One region of the Streptomyces sp. NPDC021012 genome, then DNA from elsewhere that is predicted to be linked to it. Evidence: riboswitches for the same ligand, from Rfam matches in the RefSeq annotation. Region 1 holds a riboswitch; the other holds the start of a gene.
What was found. A riboswitch is a leader RNA that binds a small molecule or an ion and turns the genes downstream of it on or off. The one in region 1 is predicted to bind cyclic di-AMP.
Positions count from the first base shown of each region.

Region 1 (7,207 bases):
GTGCGCGCATACGGTCAGCGTACGGAGAGCGGTGCGGGTCGTGCATGCGGGCGTGCCGCCTCCCGCGCGCCGTCAGCCTGCGGGGAGCGGTGCCGCCTGCGCCGCCGAGAAGGCCCCGGCGTCCCAGCTGCCGCCGAGCTCCGGCGCCAGCCAGCCGCCCGCCGCCGCCCGGAACGCCGCCGGGTCCAGCGCCCCCGAACCCTCCGGTACGGCCCCGAGCAGCGGGGCGCCCGCCTCCTTCGGCAGGTCCGCGAGGTTGCAGCGCGCCGCCAGGTCCGGCGCGTCCGGCCAGCTGCCCACGACCACGCCGAGCTGCTCGATCCCGCGCGCCCGCAGTGCCTCGGCCGTCAGGGCCGTCGGGTTGAGCGTCCCCAGACCGGCCGGGACCACCACCAGGACCGGCGCGCCGAGCAACGCGGCCGCGTCGGCGAGGGTGCCGCCCTCCTCGTCGAAGCGGACGAGCAGGCCGCCCGCGCCCTCCACGAGCACCAGGTCGTGCTCCTCGGCGAGCTTCCGGGCGGCCTCGGCGACCTCCCGGGGCCCGATCGGCGCGAGCCCGGCCCGCCGGGCGGCCGTCCCCGGGGCCAGGGGCTCCGGGAAACGGCCGAGCTCGGCCGAGGTCGTGGCGCCGGAGAGGCGTACGACCTCGTCGGCGTCGCCCTGCTCGTCGGGGGTGACGCCGGTCTGGGCGGGCTTGAGCACGGCCACCGACCGTCCCGCGGCCGTGGCGACGGCCGCCACGGCCGCGGTGACGATGGTCTTGCCGATCTCCGTGCCGGTGCCGGTCACGACGATGATGCCCATGGGGCGTCCTTCCTTGTTCGGTGCGGGTTGCACAGGATGCGGGTTCGGGCGCGGAAGCCTCTGGCGCCGGCAGGGGCGCCGTTCCGTTGTGCCCACCCGTTCCGCCCCGCGGAACGATTGCCCACAACGGAAAGCGCCCCGCCGCAACGGCGTCAGCCCGCCTGCGCCGCCGCCCTCACCGCCGCGCAGATGCGGGCCAGGTCCTCGTCGCCCGTCACGTACGGCGGCATCGTGTAGATCAGGTCGCGGAACGGGCGCAGCCACACGCCCGCCCGGACCGCCGCCTCCGTGGCCGCGGCCATGTCGACGTCGTGGTCGAGCTGGACGACGCCGATGGCGCCGAGGACGCGGACGTCGCGGACGCCGGGGAGGTCCGCGGCGGGGGCGAGCCCGTCGCGGAGTCCCGTCTCGATGCGCTTGACCTCCAGCGCCCAGTCCTGGGACATCAGCAGGTCGATCGACGCGCAGGCCACCGCCGAGGCCAGCGGATTGCCCATGAAGGTCGGCCCGTGCGCCAGGACGGGAACCTCGCCGCGCGAGATGCCCTCGGCGATCTCCGTCGTGCAGAGCGTGGCCGCCATCGACAGGTAACCGCCGGTCAGCGCCTTGCCCACGCACATCACGTCGGGCGAGACGCCGGCCTGGTCGGCGCCGAACAGCGTGCCCGTACGGCCGAAGCCGGTCGCGATCTCGTCGAAGACCAGGAGCACACCGTGCTCGTCGCACGCCTCGCGGAGGACGCGCAGGTACTCGGGCGGGTGGAACCGCATCCCGCCCGCGTTCTGCACCACCGGCTCCACGATCACCGCGGCGACCTCGTCCGCGTGGAGAGCGATCTGCTCCCGCAGCATCCGGGCGTACGACTCCTCGTACGTGACCGGCGGCGCGTCGACGAAGACCTGGCGCTGGAGCACGCCCGACCACAGCTCGTGCATCCCGCCCTCGGGGTCGCACAGGGACATCGGCTGCCAGGTGTCGCCGTGGTAGCCGCCGCGCCAGGTCATCAGGAGCTGCTTGCCCGGCCTGCCCACCGAGCGCCAGTACTGCAGGCACATCTTGGCCGCGACCTCGACGGAGACCGAGCCGGAGTCGCTGAGGAAGACGTGCTGGAGCGGTTCGGGGGTGATCTCGACCAGCCGGGTGGCGAGCCGGACGGCCGGCTCGTGGGTGAGCCCGCCGAACATGACGTGGCTCATCCGGCCCAACTGGTCGTGCGCCGCCTCGTTGAGCACGGGGTGGTTGTAGCCGTGCAGCGCCGACCACCACGAGGACATGCCGTCGATCAACTCGGCCTGGCCGTGCACGGGTTCGGCCAGCCGGAGACGTACACCGGAGGCGGACTCGATGACCAGCGGCTCCGTACGGCCCGGCATGGGGCCGTACGGATGCCAGACGTGCGCCCGGTCCAGGGCGAGGAGTTCGTCGTTACGCATTCGGCGCGAGGTCCGTCCCGGCGCCGCGGCGGCGCACGGCCACCAGGTCGGTGCGGGCCTCGTCCGAGGTGCGCACGGGCGCCGCGTGGCCGCCGCAGGGGCCGCAGCCGCCGCCCTCCGCGTGCGAGCCGCAGCCCGCGCCTTCCGCGGAGGCCTCAGAGCCGCAGCCCGCCGAGGCCGCCGAGCCGCAGCCGCCCGTCGCGCCCGCCGCCGCGAGCGCGTCCGCGCGGTGCTTCGGCAGCGTGGTCGTGCCGGCGCCCTCCACCTCGAAGCCCGCGTCCGCGATCATGTCCAGGTCGGCCTGGCCGGCCTGGCCCTCGCTGGTCAGGTAGTCGCCGAGGAAGATCGAGTTCGCGATGTTCAGCGCCAGCGGCTGCATCGAGCGCAGGTGCACCTCGCGGCCGCCCGCGATCCGCACCTCGACGTCGGGGCAGACGAACCGGACCATCGCGAGGATCCGCAGGCAGCGCTGCGGGGTGAGGTTCCACTCCTTGGCGAGCGGGGTGCCCTCGAAGGGGATCAGGAAGTTGACCGGCACCGAGTCGGAGTCGAGCTCGCGCAGCGCGTACACGACGTCGACGAGGTCCTCGTCGGTCTCGCCCATGCCCGCGATCAGACCCGAGCAGGCCGACAGACCGGCGGCGTGCGCCTTCTGCACGGTGTCCACGCGGTCCGCGTACGTGTGGGTCTTGGTGATGTCCCCGTACGTGGCCTCGGAGGTGTTCAGGTTGTGGTTGTACGCGTCGGCGCCGGCCTCCCGCAGCCGCTCCGCCTGGCCGTCGGAGAGCAGACCGAGGCAGGCGCACACCTCGATGCCCTCGTTCTGCTCCTTGATCGCCTCGATCGTCTTCCCGACGCGCTCCACGTCCCGGTCCGTCGGACCGCGGCCGCTGGCCACCAGGCAGACCCGCTTGGCGCCGCCCGCGACACCCGCCGCCGCGGCCTGCGAGGCCTCGTCCGGCTTCAGCCAGGTGTACTTGAGGATCTCGGCCTTCGAGCCGAGCCGCTGCGAGCAGTACGAGCAGTCCTCGGGACAGAGACCGGACTTCAGGTTGACCAGGTAGTTGAGCTTCACCCGCCGCCCGAACCACTGACGGCGCACCTTGCCGGCGGCCGCCACCACATCGAGCAGTTCGTCGTCGGAGGTCGCCAGGACGGCGAGCGCTTCTTCACGGGTCGGCAGCTCGCGCCGCAGCCCCTTCTCCACCAGCGTGTTCAGCAGGTCCATAACCGCTGATCCTTGCCTACCGCCCGCCCCCGGGCCAAGGAGGATCCGAACAAACGGCCCCGATAGAGGTGTGTGGATGACCACACCCCGGCCTCCGCGTCCTGCGGTTAGGGTCTGTGCGCTGCCTACAAAAGGATCGCCGCATGCCACGGGACGAGGACGTACGCGCCGCGGGCGCCGAGGACGCGCGGGCCACGGGCCCGAGCGCCGACGACGTGGGGGCCGCGGGCCCGCGCCGCACCGCCTTCGACTGGACCGAGGCAGAGGCGCGCCGCCGGGCCGAGGCCGGGCTCGTCCGGACGCTGCGGCCCCGGGCGGCCGAGTCGGACCTCCTGGACCTGGCGGGCAACGACTACCTCGGCCTCACCCGCCGCCCCGAGGTCACCGAGGCGGCGGCGGACGCGGCCCGGCGCTGGGGCGCCGGCGCCACCGGCTCGCGGCTCGTCACCGGCACCACCCGGCTGCACACCCGCCTGGAGCGCGAACTCGCCGATTTCTGCGGTTTCGAGGCGGCCCTCGTCTTCTCCTCCGGCTACACCGCGAACCTCGCCGCGCTCACCGCGCTCGGCGGCCGGGACTCCCTGATCGTCTCCGACGCCGCCAACCACGCCTCGATCGTGGACGGTTGCCGCCTGGCGCGCGCCGAGGCCGTCGTCGTCCCGCACGGCGACGCCGAGGCCGTCGCCAAGACCCTGGACGCGCACCCGGGGCGGCGGGCCCTGGTCGTCAGCGACTCCGTCTTCTCCGTCGACGGCGACAAGGCCCCGCTCCCGGAGCTCGCCGAGGCCTGCCGCGCGCACGGCGCCGGGCTCGTCGTCGACGACGCCCACGGCTTCGGCGTCCTGGGCGAGGGCGGCCGGGGCGCCCTGCACGGGGCCGGGCTCGCGGGCGACGAGGACGTCGTCGCCACCCTCACGCTCTCCAAGTCCCTGGGCAGCCAGGGCGGCGCCGTCCTCGGCCCGGCCCGGGTGATCGAACACCTGGTGAACGCGGCCCGCACCTTCATCTTCGACACCGGCCTCGCCCCGGCCGCCGCGGGCGGCGCGCTCGCCAGCCTGCGCCTGATCGCCGCCGAACCGGGCCTCGCCGAGCGGGCCCGTACGGTCGCCACCACCCTGCACCGGCTGCTCACGGACGCCGGACTCACCGCGGCCCGGCCCGACGCGGCCGTCGTCTCGGTGCACGCGCCCTCCCCGGAGGCGGCGCTGCGCTGGGCGGCGGACTGCCGCGAACAGGGACTGGCGGTCGGCTGCTTCCGGCCCCCGTCCGTCCCCGACGGCATCTCGCGGCTGCGGCTCACCGCGCGGGCCGATCTGACGGACGCGGAGATCGCATGCGCGGTCGAAACGATCCTGCGGACCGCGCCGAAGGCCTGACGGACCGTCCGGAGCCCCAAGGGCGGCCACGGACCGCAGAGTTCACCGCTTCGGGCGACAGATGGGGACATATCTTGGTGGAACGCCTGCCGGGGCGGCACGATCGATGGCACTCTGACGCGAAGCGCGATCCGGGGCCGGAGCCCCGGCGGGAAAGGGACAGCGTCGCCATGGCAGACCACCAGGAAGCATCCGTCACGCTGCCGAGCGATCCCGCGTCGGTCCCCACGGCCCGGCGGTACGTCGCGGAGGTCCTCGACGGATGGGGCCTCGACGACGCCGGGGACCTGGCGGACGCGATCCGCCTGATGGTCTCGGAACTCGCCACCAACGCCGTCCTGCACACCTTCGGGCAGTCGCCCACCTTCACGGTCGACATCCGTCTGGAGCGCGAGGAGCGCCTCCACATCGGCGTCACCGACAGCCATCCGCGCTGGCCCCGACGGCTCCCGGCGGCGGTCCAGCAGGACAACGGCCGGGGCATGGTCATCATCCGCTCCCTGGCGGCGGAGGCGGGCGGCCGCCTCTCGGTCACACCGACCGAGGAGGGAGGCAAGACGGTCTGGATCACCCTCCCGTGGGCCCCCGCGGCGGCCTCGTACGCATAGAAGACCCGACGCAGGGGTGCGGCGGCGCCACCGCACCCCTGGGGCGGGCTCAGTGCCCGGTGGGCGTCAGCGGACGCGTCCGTAGTAGACCTTCGACGTCCAGATCCTGTCGAGCTTCACCCAGGATCCCGTCTTGGGCGAGTGCCAGATCTTGCCGCTTCCGGCGTAGATGCCCACGTGGTAGACGCTCCCGCCGGAGTGGAAGAAGACCAGGTCCCCCTTCTGTCTGCTGGACGCGGAGATGTGCCGGGTCTTGTTGTACTGCTGCTGCGCGGTGCGGGGCAGCGACTTGCCCGCCTGCTTGTACGCGTAGAGCGTCAGACCGGAGCAGTCGAACCTGGTGGGTCCGGCGCTCCCGTACCGGTACGGGGCTCCCTTCTTGGACGCGGCGACGCTCAGTGCCTTGTTCGCGTATGTGGTGGCTGCCTGGGCCTCGGGTGCCGCACCTGGTGCGAGCAACGTGCCGCCGACGGCGGCGAGGGTGAGAGCCGAGACGGCTCCGGCCCGGGACAGCAGGGACGGGACGTGCATCTGCGCAGTCATGCGCAACCCTTCGTCAGCCGCCTGCGAAGGATGACCTGTCGGGTTCGGGCTGGCGAAGATGCCCGGCCGCGGTTGCGGCTTCACCCCAAGGGACGGCCCCGCTGCGAGAAACAGCGCGTACGTCCCGTACTGCTCGGGTCCTCCACTCCTGCCGATCCACTCCTGTCGACCAGACGTCCGGGACAGCGGCAGGACTCGGCGTCCGCCCGGACCGCCCCGCCTCGGATGGCGGGGGCTTGTCGTCGACAGGGATCTTGACCCACACCCGGGGCGAAATCCGAGCTGAAACGGCGATATGTGAGGCTCCTCACGACTGATCCAATCGGGTGGACAGGGTGCTTTCGTGATCACTTGAGGTGGGGCCGACGAGCCCCGCACCAGGGGTGGAACGCCCCATTCCGCCAAATGCGTACACCTGTTGCGCAACTCACCCGGCACATATGTCGACTCGTCGACTACGCCGAACGAGGGAGCGATTCTGCGATCCGTGTCGGCCGACCGGACCTCGACACGACATGCCGGAATGTCAACTCGCCCGTGCCCGGGGAACGGTGACGCGATCGGCGCGCCGCTCCCCGTCCAACACCCGCAGGGCGCGCGCCAGGGTCTCCGCATGCACCTCGCTCTCACCCCGCATATGCATGAGCGTCAGAGCCTCGCGCAAGGCCTCCGCACGTCCCACCAGGGCCTGCGCCGCGCGCAGCGCCCCATAGGTATGCGTACCCCTGGATGGGTTGATCTTCCCAAGGAGGTCGACGACTTCGAGGTAGGCGTCGATCAGCTCGCCCTCGGCCCGCGTCAGCGCGGGCAGCGGCGGCAGCTCGGGCACCACGGCCGGCTCACCGGGCCGCGCCGGCGTCGCGCCGGCTCGTGATCACGTGGTCCACGAGCCCGTACGCGACGGCCGCCGGCGCGTCCAGGACGGTGAGGCGGTCGATGTCGGAGTCGATCCGCTCGCGCTCCTGCCCGGTGTACTCGGTGAGCATCCCGGCCACCAGGGCGCGCAGCCGGAGGAGTTCGCGCGCGTGGATGTCGAGGTCGCTCGGCTGCCCCTGGAGGGGTTCGTCCATGGCGGGCTGCCGGAGGGTGATCCGGGCGCCGGGCAGGACGAGCCGCTTGCCGGGGGCTCCGGCGGCGAGCAGCACGGCGGCGGTGGACCCGGCCTGGCCGAGACAGGTGGTCTCCACGTCGCAGGAGAGCGTCCGCATCGTGTCG
Region 1 covers NZ_JBIRQU010000006.1:407,857-415,063, reverse strand. The annotation lists gene ACH4TP_RS22330 (VOC family protein) at 1-10, opposite strand, end outside; gene bioD (dethiobiotin synthase) at 73-804, opposite strand; gene ACH4TP_RS22320 (adenosylmethionine--8-amino-7-oxononanoate transaminase) at 957-2,237, opposite strand; gene bioB (biotin synthase BioB) at 2,230-3,465, opposite strand; gene ACH4TP_RS22310 (8-amino-7-oxononanoate synthase) at 3,609-4,841, shown strand; gene ACH4TP_RS22305 (ATP-binding protein) at 5,012-5,449, shown strand; gene ACH4TP_RS22300 (C40 family peptidase) at 5,516-5,992, opposite strand; cyclic di-AMP (ydaO/yuaA leader) riboswitch at 5,995-6,118, opposite strand; gene ACH4TP_RS22295 (hypothetical protein) at 6,519-6,824, opposite strand; gene ACH4TP_RS22290 (ATP-dependent Clp protease proteolytic subunit) at 6,832-7,207, opposite strand, start outside.

Region 2 (7,207 bases), on a different contig from region 1:
TGCGGCTGAGCTTGAACCAGGCCTCCTGGACGGCGTCCTCGGCCTCGCTGAGCGAGCCCAGCATCCGGTAGGCCACCGCCCGCAGATGGCCGCGGTCGGCGTCGAAGCGCCGGGCCAGGAACTCCTTGTCGCCCGTCTGGTGCTGAGGTGCGTGGTCCACTCGTCGATCTCCCCGTTCGCGTCCCGTCATGCCGTCATGACGGATCAAGTCCCGCAGATGTGACAGCGGAGGCGAGCCGCACGGCCCGGTGACAGTCCCGGTACGTGAGATCCCCGCCGTCTCGTGGCGAACGCCCGGGATTCCCCGGCCGAAGCCCCCGACCACCGTGAATCCCCACTTCAGCACGGTGATCTTCGTCCGTAGATTGATCACCATGACGACGACAACGACGCAGGTCAACCCCGTGCTCCGCACCCCGCCGGCCTCCCCCGCCGCCGCGGCCGCCTACTTCTCGGCCAGCCTCGCCTTCCACGCCGACGTCTCCGACGTGGCCTCCGCGCTCGCCACCGCCGCCGCCGAGGGCACCGACCCGGGCTTCGTGGTGATCGACTCCCGGTCCACCGCCTCCTGGGACCAGGGCCACGTCCCCGGCGCGGTCCACCTGCCGACCGCCCTCATCCCCGAGCAGGCCGAGCAGCTGCTCGACCGGTCCGTCCCGGTCGTCACCTACTGCTGGGGCCCCGGCTGCAACGGCGCCACGCGCGCCGCGCTGGCCCTCGCCGAGCTGGGCTTCCAGGTGAAGGAGATGCTCGGCGGCTTCGAGTACTGGGTGCGGGAGGGCTTCGCGTACGAGACGCGGGAGGGGCCCGCGCAGAAGGCCGCCGACCCGCTCACGGCGCCGGTCGACTCCGACGACTGCGGCTGCTGAGGCCGGGCCGCGGGAAACCGATTTCGTGATCGCCCCGGTCATGCCGTAGAGTCATGTTCACCGACGCGGGGTGGAGCAGCTCGGTAGCTCGCTGGGCTCATAACCCAGAGGTCGCAGGTTCAAATCCTGTCCCCGCTACTCAGTAGCAACGAAGGCCCGGATCCAGTCACTGGATCCGGGCCTTCGTCGTGTCCCGACCCTCTTCGCTTGACCTTTACGCAACGTCAAGATCTAGCGTTCTCGGCATGGAGTGGTCGATCCAGGAGATCGCCAAGAAGGCCGGCACCACCAGCCGCACCCTCCGCCACTACGGGGAGCGCGGACTGCTGGAACCGAGCCGGATCGGTGCGAACGGTTACCGGTACTACGACGCCGCGGGGCTCGTGCGGCTGCAGCGGATCCTGCTGCTGCGCGAGCTGGGGCTCTCGCTGCCCGCCATCGCCGAGGTCCTCGCGGGGCAGCGGGACACCTCCGCCGCCCTGCGCACCCATCTCGCCCTCCTGGAGCAGGAGCGCGAGCGCATCGGACGCCAGATCGCGTCGGTGCGGACCACTCTCCGCAAGACCGAGAAGGGAGAAGAGCTCATGGCCGAGGAAGTGTTCGACGGTTTCGACCACACGCGGTACGAGGAGGAGGTCACCGGGCGCTGGGGCCGCGACGCGTACGAGAAGGGCGACCGCTGGTGGCGCTCGCTCACCGACGCGGAGAAGAAGGCGTTCATGGAGGAGCAGGCCGGCATCGCCCGCGACTTCGGGCGGGCGGCCCGGGAGGGCCTGGCCGCCGGCAGCGACGAGGTGCAGGAGATCGCCCGGCGCCAGGTCGCCTGGCTGTCGACGACCACGACGCCGAGCAAGGAGTACCTGATCGGACTCGGCCGAATGTACGTCGACGACCCGCGCTTCACCGCGAACTACGACAAGCACGGCGAGGGCACCGCGGTCCTGGTCCGCGACGCGATGGAGATCTACGCCGAGCGGAACCTTTAGTGATCACCTGCCTGAAGTAAACGGTGGCCAAAAGCCCGCCTGCCTCTTTGCGGGTGCGCGGCACCCCACCGTAGTCTCGCGCGCACCATGAGTGACCAGCGCGTGACTGAGATGAGCCGGCGGGCGCCCGCCCTGCTCGTCCTGCTCGCGCTCCTCACCCTCCTGGTGAGCGTCTGCCACGGCCCCCACGGGCATGCGCTGCCGACCTCCGGCACCGCCGCCTTCTCCGCCCCCGCGCTCCCGCACGGCTGCGACCGCTCCGGGGACGACTGGACCTTCGACGCCCACCTCCCCGCGCAGGCCGCCGCCTCCCAGTCCGCGGCGCCCGACGCCGCCGGAGCCGCCGTCCTGCCGTACACGGCGGACCTCCGCACCGACCCCCGCGCGCGCTGCGTCCGCAAGCGGGCGGGCCCCGGCCCCCGGCCGGGCCAACTGCTGATCGCCCTCGGGGTGGACCGGAACTGAGCCGCGTCCCGCACTCGCGTGACCAGGCTCCCTTTCGCGTACCCACCCCTAGGAAGACCCCCCATGACCGCACCACTGATGCTTCCCGTCGAGGGCCAGACCGTCGGCAACACCCCCGTCCTGTGGACCGACGACGGCTACTGGGCCAAGCTCGAAGGCTTCAACTTCGGCGGGATCAAGGACCGCGCCGCCCTCTACATGGTCGAGCAGGCCCGCCGCCGCGGAGAGCTGCGGCCCGGCGCCCCGATCGTCGAGTCGACCTCCGGGACCCTCGGCCTCGGCCTCGCCCTCGCGGGCGTGCTCCACGGCCACCCCGTGCACGTCGTCACCGACCCCGGCCTCGAACCGATCGTCGAGCGGATGCTCGCCGCCCACGGCGCCCGGGTCCACGTCGTCCCCGAGCCCAGCCCGCAGGGCGGCTGGCAGCAGGCCCGGATGGACAAGGTCGCCGAGCTGCTCGGCACCCTCGACGGGGCCTGGTGGCCCAACCAGTACGGGAACCCCGACAACCCCGCCGCGTACACCGGGCTCGCCGCCGAACTCTCCGCGCAGCTCGACCGGATCGACGTCCTCGTCTGCGCCGTCGGCACCGGCGGCCACTCGGCCGGGATCTCCCGGGCCCTGCGCGCCACCAGCAGCCCCGCCCTGGAGCTGGTCGGCGTGGACTCCGTGAACTCCACCGTCTTCGGCCTGCCGGCCGGGGAGCGGCTGATGCGCGGCCTCGGCTCCTCCATCCACCCGGGCAACGTCGACCACGGGGCCTTCGACGAGATCCACTGGGTGGGTCCCGCGGAGGCGGTCCGGACGGCCCGCCGCCTGGCCTCGCGGCACTTCGCGACCGGCGGCTGGAGCGTCGGCGCGGTCGCCCTGGTCGCCGGCTGGCTGGCCCGCACCCGGCCGCGCGGGACCCGGATCGCGGCCGTCTTCCCGGACGGGCCGCAGCGGTACTTCGACACCGTCTTCAACGACGAGTTCTGCGCGGCGCACGGGCTGCTCGACGGGCCCGTACGGGAGGACCCCGTCGCGTACGTCTCCGACGACACGGTCAGCGGCTGGACGCGCCGGGTCCTGGAGCGGGCCAAGTGACCACGGCGACCGCGCCCGCCAAGGGCCGGGGCGGCATCTGGAAGCAGAGCCGCTCCTTCGATCCGGCCGTACGGCTCCTGTTCCTCAACCAGCTCACCATCAACCTCGGCTTCTACATGCTCATGCCGTACCTGGCCGCGCACCTCGCGGACGGGCTCGGCATGGCGGCCTGGGCCGTCGGGCTCGTCCTCGGCGCCCGGAACCTCTCCCAGCAGGGCATGTTCCTCGTCGGCGGGGCGCTCGCCGACCGGCTCGGCTTCAAGCCGCTCATCGTGGCCGGCTGCGCGCTGCGGACGGTCGGCTTCGGGGCGCTCGCCTTCGCGCAGTCGCTGCCGATGCTGATCGCCGCCTCGCTCGCGACCGGTCTCGCGGGGGCGCTCTTCAACCCCGCCGTGCGGGCCTGTCTCGCGGCGGAGGCGGGGGAGGAGCGCCGGGTGGAGGCCTTCGCGCTGTTCAACACGTACTACCAGGCGGGCATCCTGCTCGGGCCGCTCGTCGGGGTGGCCCTGACGGGGGTGTCGTTCCGGCTGACGTGCGTGGTCGCGGCGGTGCTGTTCGCCGGCCTGACCCTCGTACAGCTCCGGTACATGCCCGTAAGGGCCGCTTCTGGCTCTCCGGACGGGAAGGGGGAGCGGGGGCAGTTCCGCACGGTGCTCTCCCACCGGACCTTCTGGCTCTTCTCGCTCGCCATGACCGGCTCGTACGTGCTGTCCTTCCAGGTCTACCTGGCGCTGCCGCTCGCGGCGGGCGGCACGGGCGCGACGACCGCGCTGTTCGCCGTCTCGGCGCTCGTCGCGCTCGCCGGGCAGCTGCGGATCACGGCCTGGTGCCGGGAGCGCCTCAGCCGGGAGCGGTGTCTCGTCCTCGGGCTCGCCCTGATGGGCGGGGCCTTCCTGGTCCCGGCCGTCCTGGGGCGCGGTCTGGTGGGGCTGCTGCTGTGCGCGGCGGTCCTGTCCGTGGCGAACGCGGTGCTCTACCCGTACGAGATGGACACCGTCGTCGCCCTGTCCCGGGGGCGCTGGGTGGCCACCCACTACGGGCTCTACAACACCGTGTGCGGGGTCGGCATCACCCTCGGGAACCTGGGGACCGGCGCGCTCCTCGACGTCACCGGCTGGTCGGCGGCGCCGTGGCTCGTGCTGTGCGCGGTGGGCCTGGTGTGCGCGGCGGCGATGGCCCTGCTCGCCCGGGGCGGCCGGCTGGCGGCGGGGGCGGCGGTGACCAGGGGCTGATCCCGTACGCCAGTCGGCCCCGCGGGAGTCGCCGCCCCGGGCGGCGGCGGCCACCCTGGGAGGGCGCGGTGCGGACCGCGGCGGGGCGGACCGGGCAGGGAGAGCACAGGTGGGGCCAGGAGCGGCGGACGGCGGACGGCGGGGCGGGGAACGCCCCGAGTACGGCGGCGTCCGCCGCTTCATCCGCGCGCTGCCCCCGCTGATCATCGTGGGCGGTGTCGCCTTCGACCTGGCGACACCGCCCGAGTACACGGCGGCGCCGCTCTTCTCCGCCGCCCCGCTGATCGCCGCGCCCTTCTTCTCCCTGCTCACGACCCTGCTCACCGGGATCGCCGCCGTCCTCGCCTCGGTCGGGCTGCACTCCTACAACGGCACCGTCGACGAGGTCGCGTCCCTCACCGAGACCCTGACCGTCCTCACCGTCTCCGCGCTCGCCCTCCTCATCAACCGGGTCGTGCGCCGCAGCGGCGAGCGCCTCGCCTCGGCGCGGGTCATCGCGGAGGCCGCGCAGAAGGCGGTGCTGCCGATGCCCGCCGAGCGGATAGGCGGGCTGCAGTGCGCGGCGCGGTACGAGGCGGCGCAGGCCGACGCGTTCATCGGCGGTGACCTGTTCGCGGTCCAGGACACCCCGCACGGGGTGCGGCTCGTGGTCGGGGACGTCCGGGGCAAGGGGATGGAGGCGGTCGAGGCCGTCGCCGTCGTCATCGGCGCCTTCCGGGAGGCGGCCGAGACGGAGCGGACCCTGGAGGGCGTGGCGCGGCGCCTGGAGCGGGCCCTTGCCCGGGAGGGCATGCGCCGGGACGACCTCGACTCCTTCGAGGGGTTCACCACCGCCGTCCTGGCCGAGATCCCGCGCGGCGACGGCGGCGGGACCTTCGGCGGTTTCGTACGGGTCGTCAACCGCGGGCACCCGCCGCCGCTGCTGCTGTACGGGGACGGGCGCCTGGACCTCCTGGAGCCGGGCGAGGCGGCGCTGCCGCTCGGCATGGGCGAGCTGGCGGCGTGGCCGGACCGGGCCGAGGCGCGGCCGTTCCCGCCGGGCGCGACGCTGCTCTTCTACACGGACGGCCTCTCGGAGGCGCGGAACGCGCGGGGCGTCTTCTACGATCCGGCGGCGCGGCTCGCCGGGCGGATCTTCCCGGGACCCGAGGAGCTGCTCGACGCGCTCGTGGACGACGTACGGCTCCACACGGGCGGCGGGTCGACGGACGACATGGCGCTGCTCGCGGTGAGCCGCCCGGCGACGGGGCAGCCCGAGCGGCGCCGGACGATGCCGGTGGTGCCGCCGGGCGGGCCCGGTCACCGGTCGTAGTCGAAGGGTATCACTGCGATAACAATTGACATAACGTCAGATCGCGGGGGTTTCGCGGAATCCACCGAAGGCCTTGCTGAAGGGGGGTCAACTCGGGCGATAGCCCCACAATTCAATGAATGATCAAGAGGAACGGCTTGGAATCGGGACCCCCTGTCTATTAACGTTCGATAACGCAGCGCGGTCGTCCCAGCCGTCGCAAGAGGCGGCACCGTGCGCACGCGCCGAATCCTGAAAAGGAACCGGGGAACCACCACTTGGGGTGAATCGGGCCCCTTCGCACCCGTGCGAGCGTGCCCGTAGGAGACCTTCCCGCTCCGAACCCGTCAGCTAACCCGGTAGGCGAGACGGAAGGAAAGGAGCGCGCCCCCGTGGCGTCCAACACTCCCGCACCCGAAGCCCCCTTCGACGCCTTCGGTGGTGGTGCGGCTCCCTCCGCCCCGGACACCGAGTGGAACCCCACCGAGGGCTCCCTGCGCGCCGAGAGCCGCTCCGGCGGCCGGCACCGGGTCGTCAAGCAGCGCTCCAACTTCGCCCGCTCCTCCACCGTCCTCGGCGTCGGCGTGATCGCCGCCGTCGGCGCGGGCGGCCTCGCCACCGCGCAGGAGAAGCCCCCGGTGGCGATATCCCTGCCGGACCTCCCGGACCTGAACCTGCCGGACGCCCACGACCTCCCCGGCGTCGGCGACCTCCTCCCCGAAGAGGAGAGCGCGCCCGCCGCCCAGGCCGAGGCGAACCCGCTCACCTCCGCCACCTACACCGCCCCGGCCGAGGAGCGGACCGCCTCCGCCCCCGCCGCGGGCGAGGCCCTGCGCGCCCGCATCCTCCAGCAGGCCGAGCAGCAGCAGGCCTCCGCCGACGCCGCCGAGAAGGCCGCCGTCGAGAAGGCCGCGGCCGAGAAGGCCGCCGCGGAGGCCAAGGCCAAGGAAGCCGCCGCGGAGAAGGAGGCCGCCGAGGCGAAGGCCAAGGCGGAGGCCGAAGCCAAGGCCAAGGCGGAAGCGGAGGCCAAGGCGAAGGCCGAGGCGGCCGAGGCCGAGCGCCTCGCCCAGCTCGCCGCCAGCTACTCGCTGCCGGTCTCCTCGTACACCCTCACCGCCACCTACATGCAGTCCGGCTCGATGTGGTCCTCCGGCTTCCACACCGGCCTCGACTTCGCCGCCCCCACGGGCACCCCGCTCAAGGCGGTCCACGGTGCCACCGTGAAGTCGGCCGGCTGGTCCGGCTCCTACGGCTACCGCATCGTCCTGGAGCTGGAGG
Region 2 covers NZ_JBIRQU010000005.1:598,040-605,246, forward strand. The annotation lists gene sigJ (RNA polymerase sigma factor SigJ) at 1-190, opposite strand, end outside; gene ACH4TP_RS20335 (rhodanese-like domain-containing protein) at 375-869, shown strand; tRNA gene ACH4TP_RS20340 (tRNA-Met) at 934-1,007, shown strand; gene ACH4TP_RS20345 (MerR family transcriptional regulator) at 1,115-1,855, shown strand; gene ACH4TP_RS20350 (hypothetical protein) at 1,958-2,320, shown strand; gene ACH4TP_RS20355 (PLP-dependent cysteine synthase family protein) at 2,384-3,406, shown strand; gene ACH4TP_RS20360 (MFS transporter) at 3,403-4,638, shown strand; gene ACH4TP_RS20365 (PP2C family protein-serine/threonine phosphatase) at 4,748-5,950, shown strand; cyclic di-AMP (ydaO/yuaA leader) riboswitch at 6,163-6,310, shown strand; gene ACH4TP_RS20370 (M23 family metallopeptidase) at 6,322-7,207, shown strand, end outside.
Region 2: linked by a shared signal. The riboswitch ahead of ACH4TP_RS20370 (M23 family metallopeptidase) and the one ahead of ACH4TP_RS22300 (C40 family peptidase) in region 1 are both predicted to bind cyclic di-AMP.